DNA from 4 places in the Paraglaciecola sp. IT1134 genome. Region 3 is predicted to be linked to each of the others. Evidence: predicted binding sites of a transcription regulator. Region 3 holds the regulator's gene; each other region holds the start of a gene.
The links. The regulator sigma-54, encoded in region 3, starts transcription at its own class of promoters, with help from an activator protein. The targets are predictions, from matches to a motif close to GTTGGCACGNNNNTNGNNT.
Positions count from the first base shown of each region.

Region 1 (3,874 bases), 610 kb from region 3:
TGATGACATCTACCTGGGGGTTGCCGTCACAATCCTGGCTGGTGGTCACTTGTGCATCACGAATATAGCTTTCATTACGTAGCAAACGCTCTGCTTCAGCCAGCTCATACTCAGTGATAGCTTTGCCTGGTTTAAAAGGCAGTAGCCGCTCCACGACGCTTTCTCGGGTGTCGTAATGCATCCAGTTGGCAAAGCGGTGCAAGGCCACTGTGTCTGGATCATTTTCATCGAAAATAGGCCGGGTATCAATGTTGAGCTTAAGAGCATCGGACGAACTTACTGGGGCAAGTAATCTATCTTGCTGCTTGTTGGCTGATTTAGCCTGACAATCCGATTGGCGCAAAGGTTCAGCTGCAGCAGCAAGATGAAAGCTGCCCAAGGTGCTACAAAAAATCAAGGTGTATGTTGTTTTTTTCAAGGTTGACTACGCCGGTTAACTGCACTTCAACGGTAAGTATGCAGATTGCCAGACATGAAACTTTGGCATCTGCTAACGGCATAGTGCGGACGAAATCTTAAGGATTAATTAACGCATTTTTTATATTTCATCTTCTTCAAGCTGGCTGTTAAAACTGCGGCCACATTATTTCTAGCGTAGCCAAAAATGGGGCACGTGATCCAGCTGATCCAGTGAAATCCCGTTAATCGTTGTTCAAACCTGGAGTGTGGAATTGCTTATATAACAGTTTTACATGGGCACAGCTCAGTGTTTATAAACCGGGGGGAACTGACACTCAAGGTCCTAAACTAACTCTCACCCAATCAGGTCAACCCCAGGGTTGTCCGCCCAAGCGCAATAAGGATTTCTCAGTCTCAATGCTAGGCTACCTTGCTAGTACCCCATAATTAACCGATAGTAGCCGCTAACGAACAGGTTGTGTAACAAAGTTAACGATTGAGATATGGTGTGATGATTAAAAAAATTATGAAATTGGTGGTACAGGGCCTGTTAGCGATTATCCCGCTTACGCTGACAATCTATGCGCTGTATTGGCTGATCACCTCAGTGGAACTTGCCCTTACGCCTATCATCCCTGCGCATTTGTATTTTCCGGGGTTAGGCCTAGTCACGGGCATACTGCTATTATTTTTAGCTGGTTTACTGGTTAATGCCTATGCAGTAAAGGTTTTGCTGGGGTGGGGTGGTAATGTGTTTGAACGCATTCCCTTGGTCAAAACCTTTTATGGCACCATTCAGGATGCAGTCAATCTGGTGAATGTGGGTAAACAGCAGAAAATGCAAAGCGTGGTGTCGGTTGAGATCAGTGAAAGTATCCATCTTATAGGGTTTGTCACTAATCACGATGGTGCGCAAAGTCTGTTTAAAAATGAAGAAAAACTCGGTGTGTATATTCCACTAAGTTATCAAATTGGCGGTTACACCCTGTATATAGATCGCAACAAGGTTACGCCGTTAAATATTAACGTTGAAACTGCCATGCGTATTGCCCTGACCGGGGGCTCCACTGCCAGTTCGGCCAATTCCCCAGTCCCCCCTTCATAGGCGCCAGCCGGCGCAGGCAGCTTGCCACATTCTGAATGTCTGCTTTTTATATCTGCACAAATCAGACTTTCCAACCGTAACTCTTTTGTGGGTGAAAAAGTCCCCTTATAAAAAGTTGGTAACTTTTGCAATTGTTGTGAAATTTCTTCCCAAATTTTTACCTGACCCAGATTTCGATTAATAGCCTGACACGTACCAAACCAGTAGCCACGCGGGATAGCAAATATTACTGGCATTTGGCATAAGGTTTGCTTTGCTAGTAGGGAATTTATTGACGCTGCATTAGCAGTGAACTAAATACTTATACAGTGTTTGCGAAAAATTATCGGGACACTAATGTTGTCAGTCATTCACTGACTAATTTGCCGGGGACCAGTTTGGTTACGGTGTACTGCATAAAGGAAATCATCATGGAAAATGTTAAGTCTAGCCCAAGCAATGTTCACACAGACGCGCCTATCTCCAAAAAGGCTCAAGATGTGTTGCATGAATCGGTTGATACAGTGGCAGACAAAGCTGCAAAAGCGGAACAAGCTATTCGTGACAAAGCTCATCGTTCAGCGGAATCGATTAGTGAAACACAAGAAAAGCTTCAAAAGCAGTGGAATGGCTCAGAAGTTAGACGCTTCGCTGCCCAAAACCCTGTGGCAACGGTAGGTATTGCTTTTGCTGCTGGCATGTTGATTACGTCATTATTACGTAAGCGTTAATACAGGTGGCACTGCACGACAACGACCAAACTAGTGAGCAGCAAGCGGAGTCTTCGTCTGTCGATCTGGTAAAGGAAATCATCACTGCGGGTACGGATGCGGTCGAGCGATACAAGCAGCAGTTGCTGCTTGGTAAAGCCCTCGCTGGTCGTGAATGGCGGTTGTCGATGCGGGCACTGGTGTTGGTGTTGGCAGGTGTACTGTTGTTAGTCGCAGTCACTTCAACTATCTGGATCACCGTAAATGTAGTGCTGGCACTGAGTATGTTCAAACTAGGTATTCATTGGGTATTAATCAGTACTGCAGTCGTCTTACTTAACGCTGGCGCTATTCTCGGCATCGTCAGCACTATTCGTACACTGCTCAAACAAGTGAGTTTAGCTAGAAGTTGGTCGGCGATCACCATGGATCTTCAACAGCCAAGCGGATCTGGCACAACAGGGGATTAACTATGTTAACTCGTTTATTGCTTGGAAGCCGGTTGAAAGATGTAGAAGGACTTGAACTGAGAGCGTTAAGTAACCAGCAGATCATTCAGGGTCGCAAAGCGCAGATTAAAAGTGCTTCAGTGGCCTTGTGTGAAAAGCCCTACTCTCCACTAGTGGCATTCGCAGCGGGCGGGGCAGCGGGAATGATGTCTGTCGCCAGAGTATCGTCTTTTGCCTTAGTGATGCGCATTGCCAGTTTGGCCAAATTATTTTAGCGCCTATTTCCGTTCCTCGTTTGGGAACGTAGATACGCCGAAAACCAGTTATTGTGGATATTACCACTGTCGGAGTCACCAATCTCACCCAAGGCAATATTCCTCTGCCATTTTCGGTGACTCCTTTTTTATTCTGTTTGGTGAGCAAGGATAGCTTGCTCACCATTTTTGTTTGGGATCGATGGGGTCAGAGTCTGACGAATCCCCACGAAATATGATTAGAAAACAATAAGATAATTGAAAGTTAAATGGAACATTCATGGTGTTTGGTGATCAGATCTATCGCCAAACAAAAATAACCACGGGATTACACCATGAATGTAAAACAAATCTTATCAAAATGTTTAACTCATATCACTCCAACAATGCACAAAGTTCGTCGATTAAGTTTGTTTGCCGCCATTGAAAGCACCCTTAATGGCGGCACGTTATCCGTTACCGGACTTGGTCGAAATATTGATAATAAGGCGCTTGAAAAACATCGTATAAAACGAGTTGACCGTTTGTGTAGTAATGTTCATTTACAACAAGAAATATCATCGGTTTATCATCGAATGTGTGCTCAACTTATCCATACCACTAAACGACCGATTATACATGTTGATTGGTCAGATATGGATGATCGTAAGCAACACTTTATTATTCGAGCCTCACTGGCCACGCAAGGGCGTTCATTAACGCTTTACGAAGAAATCCATCCATTAGATATGAAAGAAAAACCTAAAACTCATCTTCTATTTATGCAACAGCTAAAGGCTATGTTACCCGAGGACTGCCACCCTATTATTGTCACCGACGCTGGCTTTCGGATCCCCTGGTTTAAACTTGTTGAATCACTGGGCTGGGACTTCGTTGGACGAGTACGAAATAAAACACATTGCAAAAAGCTGCAAGATGACGAGTGGGCTCCAGTGAAATCACTTTATCAATTGGGCACTTTACGGCCGAAAGATTTAG
Region 1 is NZ_CM176486.1:4,151,355-4,155,228, reverse strand. Features, by position in the region: gene AC3RV5_RS18240 (BamA/TamA family outer membrane protein) at 1-418, opposite strand, end outside; gene AC3RV5_RS18235 (DUF502 domain-containing protein) at 911-1,504, shown strand; gene AC3RV5_RS18230 (DUF883 domain-containing protein) at 1,915-2,214, shown strand; gene AC3RV5_RS18225 (hypothetical protein) at 2,220-2,663, shown strand; gene AC3RV5_RS18220 (hypothetical protein) at 2,666-2,917, shown strand; gene AC3RV5_RS18215 (IS4 family transposase) at 3,232-3,874, shown strand, end outside.
Region 1: AC3RV5_RS18230 (DUF883 domain-containing protein) is a predicted target of sigma-54. The motif match lies at 1,740-1,758, and genes of this name have one in related genera.

Region 2 (3,874 bases), 2.0 Mb from region 3:
GCCAGCCAGTTACTATGCTGATCCCCGAAGTTGTGGGCATGGAAATCACTGGGGAACTTCCCCCGGGGACCACAGCCACCGACCTGGTATTAGCCATTACCGAAACCTTGCGAAACTTTGGCGTAGTGGGAAAATTTGTCGAGTTTTTCGGTGAAGGGGTCAAACATCTAACGGTTGCAGATCGGGCGACCATAGCCAATATGTCTCCGGAATATGGTGCAACCTGCGGCCTGTTCCCACTGGATGAACAAACTGAAACTTATTTACGCCTGACCGGCAGAGATGAGCGACGCATCAAAATCATCAAAGCTTATGCCCAAGCCCAGGGCATGTGGGGAACCCAGGCCCAGCAAACTGCTGTTTATCACGCCACGTTGCAGCTGGATCTCAAAGACATTGTCACTTCTATTGCGGGCCCTAAACGTCCCCAAGATCGCATCCCGTTGACTGAAGCCGCTAGCCGTTTTACGAGTTGGTTATCTGAACAGGAAAAACTGATTGTTTCTACCCAAGATACCGAACAGGGCCGTTTCGAAAGTGAGGGTGGCCAGCAAATGGATCCGCCCACCCATGAGCCCAATTGTGAATACAAAGGGCAGCATTTTGCGCTTAAAGATGGGGCGGTAGTCATTGCTGCAATAACCAGTTGTACCAATACCTCGAACCCCTCTGTACTGATCGCCGCTGGCCTGCTGGCCAAAAAAGCCAGTGAACTGGGACTGCAAGTTAAACCCTGGGTGAAAACCAGTTTTGCTCCCGGTTCACAGGTAGTCACTGAGTATTTGAACAAAGCTAAGTTGACCACTGAGTTGGAAAACCTAGGGTTTCATCTGGTCGGTTACGGTTGCACCACCTGCATAGGCAATTCTGGGCCTCTACCAGAACCTATCAGCAACGCCATTCGCAAGGCAAAACTCAATGTCACGGCAGTTTTATCCGGTAACCGCAACTTTGAAGGCCGCATTCACTCAGATGTGAAAGCCAACTATTTAGCTTCGCCACCTTTGGTGATCGCCTATGCTTTGGCGGGTAATATGAACATTGATTTGCTCAACGAACCTTTAGGCACTTCAACAGACGGTAAACCCGTTTATCTAAGGGATATTTGGCCAACTAACAATGAAATTCAACAATTGGTCAGTACTGTCGTAACCAGCGAGATGTTTAAAGAACGCTACGCCCATATCTATGAGGGTGACGAAACCTGGAATAACCTGGAGGTAGTTGACAGCGTGCAATACAATTGGCCGGAATCGACCTATGTGAAAAAACCGACCTTTTTTGACGGAATTAAGACCCAACCTAAACCCATTGAGGCAATAGTCGATGCCCGCTGTCTGCTAAAACTAGGAGACACTGTGACCACGGATCATATTTCCCCTGCGGGCAGTATTGCCCCTGATGGCCCAGCTGCTGAGTATTTACGGGAACACGGCGTTGAAGAAAAAGACTTTAATTCATTTGGTTCACGTCGAGGCAACCACGAAGTCATGATGCGTGGCACTTTTGCTAACGTCAGATTAAAAAACCAGCTTGCACCAGGCACCGAAGGAGGATGGACCAGACTGCAACCGTCAGGCGAGCAAATGAGTGTATTTGCTGCTGCTATGCACTACCAGCAACAGAAGATCCCCAGCATAGTCATTGCCGGCAAAGAATACGGCACGGGCAGCTCTCGGGACTGGGCGGCCAAAGGCCCGTTATTGTTAGGGGTAAAGGTAGTGATTGCCGAGAGTTATGAACGTATTCACCGGTCAAACCTAATAGGTATGGGCATATTGCCCCTACAATTTAAGCCCGGAGACAATGCAGCCAGCCTCAAACTTGATGGCACAGAGCAATTCTCCGTTGACCCAATTAGCAGTGGTCAACAAGAAGTCCAGGTCAAGGTTAAAAAGGACGACACAGAATATAGCTTTGATGCCCAAATCAGAATCGATACCCCCAACGAATTTAGTTATTTTAACGACGGGGGTATCTTGCAGTATGTGCTTCGCAGCCTGAATTAATTTACCTGGACCGATTGCTGGCATCAAGTCTGTGGCAATCGGTCTGGCTATATATCTGTTTATCCTTCCCCGTCAACTTATTCCTAAATCCCCAAAACTAAGGTCAACACTGATCCGCTGCTTAGTCAGGTAATGCTATTGAATTATGTATCAGGTAAAAACTTCCACAGCTCAATGTAGCAATTGCATTTTACCGGTAGTAAAAAAGCTCTAACTGCCGTACAGCCTATAACAGATAAGGCCTGAGCACTTGGCATGGTAATAGCTAGACTGATGTTGTATTTAAAAAGTGCGTTGTACAGAAAATCTAGCTGACTAAGTCGTGCTCTTCACAGGCAATTGGTCAACTGTCGAGTTAACTGTTTATAAGGTGTTTAACCATGAGAAAAAACATAAAGTCTTTACTTAATTCATTCATGTTAGTTGGTTTCTTAGCGTTAGGACTGTCGGCATGTGCCACGGTTGATGGGGCCGGACAAGATATTGAATCGGCAGGCGAAGCTGTTCAGGATGCAGCTAACGATTAAGCTTGTTAGTTAATGAACTGTGACAGCTACTGTTCCAGCTACTGTTTTGGTGGCTGTCACACAATTATCCACTTTAGCGACAACTGAATAAGAAAAAATCATGACAATTCAACAGCAACATACTCAGTCCAAGAACCGCTTTGTTGAGCATCTGTTAAAAATTCATGCCTATGAATATAGCGATCAACGAAACCGCGCTGCCAGCTCAGCGAAAAGTAGCCATTGGCTGAGCAAACAGACAAACACTAACTAACTTTGCTCACCATAGCGTGTTTTTCCAGATATGCAGCGGTACTGGTGGCACCTAGGGGTTGAGCAAAGTAGTCATCTTGAATACCGCTGCATCCCATTACGGCTAAAATATTCATTTGATATTGAACACATTCTGCAACCCGCTGCAAATTTAAGCTGTTACCCACGGCTATGATGGATTGCACTATATCTTCAATCCCTTTGTCTGCCACAAGTCATCGACAAAAGTTCAATAATACGCCAAGGTGCTAATATAAAACGAAGGCTAAAAAAACAGGTCTAAATCATTGTTTTTATTATGTATGTCCTGAAACATCGGCAAACGCTAAAAATCACCCCATCCTTATAATGCCTCCAATGCGTCACTTAATCTGGATACACCGATTATTTCAATACCTTGGATGGGATTTTTGGGCACATTTGCCTTGGGCACAATCGCCCGTTTAAAACCATGTTTGGCTGCCTCGCTGATGCGCTGTGAACCATTAGGCACAGGACGAATTTCCCCCGCCAGCCCCACTTCGCCAAAGGCAATTAACTCCTTGTCCAGCGCCTGATTGCGAAAACTTGAAACGATGGATAATAACAATGCCAAATCCGCACTGGTTTCAGTGACTTTTACCCCCCCAACCACATTGGCAAATACATCCTGATCATTCATCTGTACATCTCCATGACGGTGCAATACAGCCAATAACATAGCCAAACGGTTCTGCTCCAAGCCTACGGCTACACGTCTGGGATTAGCGGTTTGTGAATAGTCCACCAGAGCCTGTATTTCCACTAATAACGGTCTGGTACCTTCCCACACCACCATGACAATGCTGCCCGGCGATTGTTGCTCATCACGGCTTAAAAAGATGGCCGAAGGATTGCTCACCTGGCGCAAGCCCCTTTCGGTCATAGCAAATACGCCCAACTCATTGATGGCGCCAAACCGATTTTTGTGGCTGCGTAATGTGCGGTAACGACTGTCACTTTCTCCATCAAGCATCATGGAACAATCGATACAGTGCTCCAGTACTTTAGGGCCGGCCAAACTGCCATCTTTAGTCACATGTCCCACCAGGAACATGGCAATATGGT
Region 2 is NZ_CM176486.1:1,441,977-1,445,850, reverse strand. Features, by position in the region: gene acnA (aconitate hydratase AcnA) at 1-2,009, shown strand, start outside; gene AC3RV5_RS06235 (entericidin A/B family lipoprotein) at 2,390-2,536, shown strand; gene AC3RV5_RS06230 (hypothetical protein) at 2,637-2,789, shown strand; gene AC3RV5_RS06225 (hypothetical protein) at 2,782-3,000, opposite strand; gene radA (DNA repair protein RadA) at 3,132-3,874, opposite strand, start outside.
Region 2: AC3RV5_RS06235 (entericidin A/B family lipoprotein) is a predicted target of sigma-54. The motif match lies at 2,259-2,277, and genes of this name have one in related genera.

Region 3 (3,874 bases):
GATGGACAGATAACTGATCCGTATCCAGATACAAATCTGCTCGCTCGGCAATGGGGGCCAATAATTGCCCCTCGGCCTGAATGGCATCCGACAGAGATTTATTCTGTTTTGACAAGGGGTGCAAGCGGCGGGTCTCGCTAAAACGCTTGATCAGTACGTCATCACTGGCATCCAGATAGAGTATGGTCATTTCCCATGTCGACGGCAGATAATCCAGAATTTCCACCAGTTCACTGGGATTTTTGGGTAAGTTACGCACATCGATGCTAACCGCCACCTGGTCGTATTCATCTACTACTGTATGGGTGAGCGTGGGCAGTAGGTTTACCGGAATGTTATCCACACAGTAATAACCGAGATCTTCCAGTGAACGTAAAACGACGGATTTCCCTGAGCCAGAACGCCCGCTAATGATGATGAGCTTCATATCAGCTGATTACCTGAAATAATTCTTCAGCGCTGATGGCACTGCGCAATTGTTTGAGCAACTCTTTGTCACTGAGTTTGGCGGCAATGCTAGAGAGGGTCTGCAGATGTTCCTTGGCTTTTTCTTCCGGCACCAGGATAGCGAAAAAAACGTCCACCGGCATATTGTCAATGGCATCATACTCTATAGCAGGTTGACAGGTTACCAACACTGCCAATGCACTTTCCAAGCCTTTGAGCCGACCATGAGGCAATGCAATACCGCCGCCAATCCCCGTACTACCCATTTTTTCCCGGCTCACTAAACTGGCCAAAATAGTTGCTTGATCTATGTCGATCAAATGCTGATTGGCAATCAGACTGATAAGCTCAAGAATGCGTTTTTTGCTGCTAGCCTGAACTGCGCATAGTACGCAGTCAGGATTAAGTATGTCTGAAATTTCCATTATCTGCCTAATGGGTTAATGGCGTTTAACTTTTTCTTTATGCTTGAGCACCTGACGGTCTAATTTGTCAATCAGGCCATCGATGGCCGCGTACATATCGGTATGTTCCGCGGTAGCAAATACTTCGGCGCCGTTGAGATGCAAGGTAGCTTCTGCTTTTTGATTGAGTTTTTCAATATTCAATATGACATGCACATTGTTGATTTGATCCGAATGTCGCTCAAGCTTAATAAATTTACTATCGACATAATCTTTAAGTGAATCGGTAATGTCCACGTGATGACCTGTAAGATTTATTTGCATATCGCCTCTTCCTTCTACAATCAGTCTAAAAAAGACTTTTACGTTGGTTAGACGGGGGTATCAATAAAGACTCCCGATATTTTGCTATTGTTCGCCTTGCAACCATAATACCTTGATCGGCCAACAATTGAGCAATCTTGCTATCACTTAACGGTTTGCTGGGTTTCTCTGCAGCCACCAGTTTTTTGATTAATGCACGTATCGCCGTAGATGAACATTCACCGCCTGTTTCGGTCGCCACATGACTGGAAAAGAAATACTTGAGCTCGAAAATACCCCTGGGAGTATGCATATATTTCTTGGTAGTCACCCGGGAAATAGTTGATTCGTGCATCTCGACCATTTCGGCAACATCGTTAAGCACCATAGGTTTCATCATTTCCGGGCCGTGTTCGAAGAAACCCATTTGCTGCTGCACGATACAATTGGAGACTTTCAGCAAGGTTTCATTACGGCTTTCCACACTCTTGATAAACCATTTTGCCTCTTGCATATGTGAACGGATAAACTGGCTGTCACTGGTGTTTTTCGCATTACGACTCATGGCCGCATATTGTTGATTAACATTCAGCTTGGGTAAACTGTCGGGGTTGAGTTCCACCGTCCAGCGGCCATTCTTTTTCGCCACTGACACATCCGGGATCACATACTCTGCTTCACCTTTAATCAAGGCACTACCTGGCCTCGGATTCAGGGTTTTGAGCAAGCGCATGGCTTCGCGTAATTCTTCTTCCTTGAGCCGGGTTTTGCGCATCAGGGTGCGGTAGTCTTTGCTACCCAATAATTCAGCGTATTCGCCAATCAACATCTTGGCTTCTTCCAGCCAAGGCGTATCCGGGGCAAATTGGCGTAATTGCACCAGTAAACATTCTTGTGGGGTACGTGAGCCTGAACCAACAGGATCGAACATCTGAATACGTTTAAGCACACATTCCACTTCATCCAATTCAATTTCTTCGTCATCCATGCTCAGCAATATGTCTTGTGCACTCATGGTTAAATAGCCGGAGTCATCGATGGAGTCAATAATGGCTGTGGCAATCGCCACGTCCGTCTCACTAAAATGTGTTAACCGCATCTGCCATAACAGATGATCCTGAATATTCTCTATGGTTTCACCCTGAAAAATCTGCTCATCATCCGAACCGCCTCCTGACATGGGGGCGGGTGCCGATGAGGCACTGATATATTCATCCCAAGTACTATCCAGAGGCAAGTCTTCGGGAATATCGCCTTTTTCCAAGGCGTCACCGGCATCGATGCTATCGCTATTGGGATCGGTTACTTCTGAGCCATCGGGTTTATTGGCCGGATCCAGTGAGGCATCACTTAAGGCACTATCACCGGAAGCATTATCGGTGGGCTCTTCGATTTCCAATAAGGGATTGGAATCCAGGGCTTCTTGAATTTCTAGTTGTAAGTCCAGAGTCGAAAGTTGCAACAGGCGAATGGCTTGCTGCAATTGCGGCGTCATGGTCAGTGATTGGCTAAATTTTAATTGTAAAGAGGGTTTCATCTACTTCTGTTTCATATCCGTTGCTAATCGATTAAGAAGCTAATTTGAATGTTAATTAGTAACTGCGTATCTGATTAAGTGACAACCTAGTTGTCGTGACGACTAATCGCGTTTAGGGAGAAAGACTTAACTATAGCCTGAATTGTTCTCCTAGGTATACATCTCTTACACGTTGATCACTTAATACTTCTTCGGCTGTTCCAGAGGCGATTAATTCCCCTTGGCTAACAATATAAGCTTTCTCACATACATCCAAAGTTTCTCTTACATTGTGATCGGTGATCAATACACCAATCCCCCTGTCCCGTAAATGCTGAATTATCTTTTTTATGTCATTGACTGAAATCGGATCCACCCCGGCGAAAGGTTCATCGAGTAAGATAAATTCCGGGTCGGCGGACAGCGCCCTGGCGATCTCAACTCTGCGTCTTTCGCCACCGGATAAACTCATGCCTGTGCTATTGCGGATATGATTGATATTGAACTCGTCCAACAGGGAATCCGCTTGCTGCTCTTGTTGTTCTTTGGTCAACTCCTTGCGGGTTTGCAAGATGGCCATCAAGTTTTGGTAAACCGTCAGTTTACGAAAAATAGAGGCTTCCTGAGGCAAATAGCCTATGCCCAGCCGAGCCCGCATGTGCATGGGCTGTAAGGTTAACTCTTGCTGATCGATAAAAATCTCGCCCTTATCTAAAGGTACCAGACCCACTATCATATAAAAAGTCGTGGTTTTGCCCGCCCCATTTGGCCCCAGTAAGCCGACAATTTGCCCCGTGGACACTTCTAAACTGACATCTCTAACCACTTGTCGAGACTTGTAGGACTTGGCCAAATGTGTGGCTTTCAAGGTTGCCATTAAGGTTTTTTTTCCTTATTAGGTTGAACGGCTGGCTCAGGTTTGACTTTTTGGGGCTTTTTTTCCGGTTGAAAAATGGTAGTCACCCGGCCACTTTCTTCGTTTTCACCCTGTGCCACAATCTGTTCTAAGGCCATATTAAACACTATAGACTCACCTTTAACACTGCTGTTATTTTGTTTCAGTTGAGCAGCGCCATCCAGGGAGAGTGTACGTTTCTCCCGGCGGTAAACAATGCGATTGGCGGAGGCGACTATCTCGCCACCTTGCTCTTGTTGCTGCCTGTATTTGGCTGGTGTACCTGTCGCAATAAAAATTTCCTTGCCT
Region 3 is NZ_CM176486.1:4,758,804-4,762,677, forward strand. Features, by position in the region: gene rapZ (RNase adapter RapZ) at 1-427, opposite strand, end outside; gene ptsN (PTS IIA-like nitrogen regulatory protein PtsN) at 429-872, opposite strand; gene hpf (ribosome hibernation promoting factor) at 888-1,175, opposite strand; gene AC3RV5_RS20615 (RNA polymerase factor sigma-54) at 1,201-2,691, opposite strand; gene lptB (LPS export ABC transporter ATP-binding protein) at 2,822-3,547, opposite strand; gene lptA (lipopolysaccharide transport periplasmic protein LptA) at 3,547-3,874, opposite strand, start outside.

Region 4 (3,874 bases), 2.0 Mb from region 3:
TGCTGCATCACGTTGTGCAGGTCAAGCTGAGCCCCGTTTGATTGAGCCTGATATTGGCTTACGTGTGCAGGAAACGCTGCGTTATTGGGCTGGCTATTAATCATTAAAATAGGCGACGACAAACTAAATAAATGTAAATCAGGATGGATTTGATTGCGCCCGTCGAGCAATACCCGCACCGGTTGACGCAAGGCCTCTGGTGCTAATTGTTCAGGGGTCAGTCCAAGCTCACTGTAACGCACGTTTAGCGATGGGTTATCGGCCAATATCGTACCAGAGCCAGACAAAATCGCACAGCTTTTGGCGCGGTGACGCTGCACATCCTGACGGGCAAGTGGCCCGGTGATCCATTGGCTTTGGCCGTTATTGAGCGCGGTTTTGCCATCCAAACTAGCGGCCAGTTTAACCGTCACCCAAGGCTGGCCAGTTAGCATACGTTTTGTAAAACCACGATTGAGCTCTATGGCGGCTTGTTCAAGTAAGCCGTTGCTTACCCTAATGCCTGCATTAGCCAGTTTTTTAAGGCCGTTGCCCGCCACCAGCGGATTTGGGTCGACCATAGCGGCAATAACCTTGCTAACCCCTGCGGATATAAGGGCATCTGCACAAGGGGGAGTGCGGCCATGGTGACTGCAAGGCTCTAAGGTCACATAAGCTGTGGCCCCTTTGGCTTTAGTGCCCGCCTGTTGCAAAGCATGCACTTCGGCGTGGCCGCTGCCGGCTTTTTGATGCCAGCCCTGGCCGACAATATTATCTTGTACGTCAGTGATGACGCAGCCCACATTGGGGTTAGGCGAAGTAGTATATTGGCCCTTTTCAGCTAAGCGAATGGCTAACGCCATCATTTTTGCGTCATGGGCGGTAAATTGGCTCACTGTGCACCTCTGGTGAAAGCTCTGGTGAAAGCTCTGGTGAAAGCTTTGGTGAAAGAATGATTAATGCTAAGGCTGGCCATCAAGCGCAAGTTAATCACCCAAACGCGCAATCTCTTCACCAAACTCGCGAATATCTTCGAAGGAACGATACACCGAAGCGAAACGCACATAGGCTACTTTATCCAGTTCTTTTAAGGCATCCATGATCAGGTTGCCCAAAAACTCACTGCTGATCTCACGTTCACCAGTGGCCCGCAAGGCCGATTTCAAACGACTGATACATTGCTCGACCTGCTCGGTGCTGACGGGGCGTTTTTCCAGAGCGCGCTGCAAACCGGCTCTAAGCTTGTCTTCGTTAAAGGGCTCACGTGAGCCATCTCGTTTTACCACGCGCGGCATGACTAATTCAGCCATTTCAAAGGTGGTAAAGCGCTCCTTACACACAGTACATTCCCGGCGGCGCCTAACCTGGTGACCATCAGCCACCAGGCGCGAGTCAATAACCTTGGTTTCTTGTACTGAACAGAAGGGACAAAACATAGCGATTACTCTTCAATCAGATAATTAGTGGCCCACAGTATGCCGATACGGCAATTAAAAAGCCACTTTAGCAAGGTGTGGGCCTTATATTCGCTCCATGTGCCTTAATGGCACAGAAATCGCTTAATCTATGCAACAGAGATTTAGAAATATCAATTTCAGGGCGATGGCACGTGAAAATATTTAGCGTAATAATAAGCGGGGTTGTAGTTTCACTACTGAGTGCCTGTGCTGTTTCTCCCATTCGGAGTACAGCAAATGAACAACCGCTGGCAGGCAATGCCGAACAAGGCATTCATCATTATGTAGAACAATTAGCCAAACAATTGTTCTACACCGCAAAACCCATACAGTTAGAACAATCAGTGGCGGTAGGCACATTTTTGCCCACTGAACGCATTGATGGCAAAAACATGCCTGCAGCAAATCTATTAGGGCAACAAATTCAGGAGAGTTTTGTCACGCTTGCTACTCAAGCCGGACTCAACGTGATTGAATTTAAGACGGCAACCGCGATTAAAATGCAACAAAATCAAGATCTAATGTTATCCAGACAGATCAGTGAGATAACCCCTTATGTTCAGGCAGATTACTATTTGACCGGAACCTATACCGTACAACAGAAAAATATCGCTATAAACGCCCGACTAATCGAAACTAGCAGCCAAAAAGTCATCGCCGCAGCAACAGACGTTATCCCCAGTAATGTAATGTGGCATCAAGGCAAAGTGATGATGAATGATAAAAATATTTACCGTACGGCATATTAGGAGTTAAACATGCAATCCATCTTACTAATAACGATAAGCACTTGCCTACTCGGTGGCTGTTCAATACTAGCTACCACAGCACCACAAAATAATGCGGACAACAGCGGATTAGCTAGCTTTTCATACGTACCTGATTATCAAAACGACAATGGACTTGACTCCCCTTCATCCTCGGCGGTAGATGCCAGTGTCAATTTCCACAATCAGGTACAGGCAAGATTGTTTAATAATCAGGTTGCACAAGCTCAACAGCAGTTAGTTAAGCAAACGGATGAACCCCAGGTTAACAGCAAAAACATTAACTATTATGTCCGTGGTTTAATGCAAGACCTTGTGGGCAATCTGCAATATGTTAACAATACCACCCCGGTAGCGGTCACCAGTTTTGTGATGCTCGACAGTGATTACAACCAAACAAACTTGTTAGGCAATCAAATATCAGAAAGTCTGATGCACGAAGTGCATAAATTAGGTATTCCGGTTATTGATTATAAAACCACCGATTATATTAGGGTGACCCCAAGAGGAGATTTCGCATTCAGTAAGGATTATGAAGATTTAACGGGTTATTCTCCCATCCGTTATGTGGTTGGCGGCACCTTGTTAAAATACAATGACGGTTATTTGGTTAATGCCCGCATAGTAGGCATTGAATCTAAAGCGGTAGTGGCATCTGCGCAGAGTTTTATTCCCGATGGGGTGGTTAATGCAATCATGCTAAGTACCACAGGCGCTGCCCCATTAGAGGTTAAGCCCGTCACACGCACACCACTGATATCTATTGTACAAGGTTAGTAACAAAAAGATTAAAACCGCGTCAAAATATCGACTGCAATAATTAAACTTAGCGAAACGCCCCGTTCGAATTCCAGGTAACGATTGTGTTAATTTAATCGTTAGTCTTGAGTCATAGGTAGGATCTTAAGAGATAAGATATTGAAATAAAGGCTTTAGATGGCGCTCAAGGCATGATCAAATAATTTCGCGAAAAAAACTGAGTACACAACATGAGCGCCACCGCCATTATAACCGACTTGAGCCAACAGCTAACAGCGATTTTTAACCCTTCTTTTCTTCAGACCCATGCTCGCCAGTGCGGGTTGATAAAACGTTGCCGCCAACTTCAGGGGCATCATCAGGTACAAGCGTTTATTCAGACCCTGGGCACGCGCAGTGAATTCAATCTGGCGGATATTCATCGCACCTTTTGTCAGGTCAGCCAGCGTGAGATGCAGTACAAGCCTTTTCACAATCAACTTAAAAAAAGAGAAATGGTCGATTTCTTCAAACAGCTGGTACAACAAGTACTTGCGCACTGGTTTAGCCAGCATTGTGCGACGTTGCCTGCGCATTATCCGTTTAAACGGATTGAACTGCATGATGGCAGCTCGTTGAGCTTACATCCTAAGTTGGCCTCACAATTCCCTGGACGCTTCACTCAAACCCATCCTGCTGCGGTTGAATTACATATGACCATGGATTTGCTCCAGGGCGGGATTAACTACCTCGAGATTGTGCCGGATAAAGAAAGTGAGCGTCTTTACCAGCTTATCCCGGAAGAGCTTGAAGGCACACTGGCTTTAGAGGATGCAGGGTATTTTGATATTGACTATTGCCATCAAATTGACCAGGCAGGCGGCTATTATATTATTCGTACCAACAATACTATCAACCCCTCTATCGTTGAGG
Region 4 is NZ_CM176486.1:1,469,907-1,473,780, reverse strand. Features, by position in the region: gene ribD (bifunctional diaminohydroxyphosphoribosylaminopyrimidine deaminase/5-amino-6-(5-phosphoribosylamino)uracil reductase RibD) at 1-875, opposite strand, end outside; gene nrdR (transcriptional regulator NrdR) at 966-1,415, opposite strand; gene AC3RV5_RS06330 (FlgO family outer membrane protein) at 1,589-2,185, shown strand; gene AC3RV5_RS06325 (FlgO family outer membrane protein) at 2,195-2,980, shown strand; gene AC3RV5_RS06320 (IS4 family transposase) at 3,193-3,874, shown strand, end outside.
Region 4: AC3RV5_RS06330 (FlgO family outer membrane protein) is a predicted target of sigma-54. The motif match lies at 1,522-1,540, and genes of this name have one in related genera.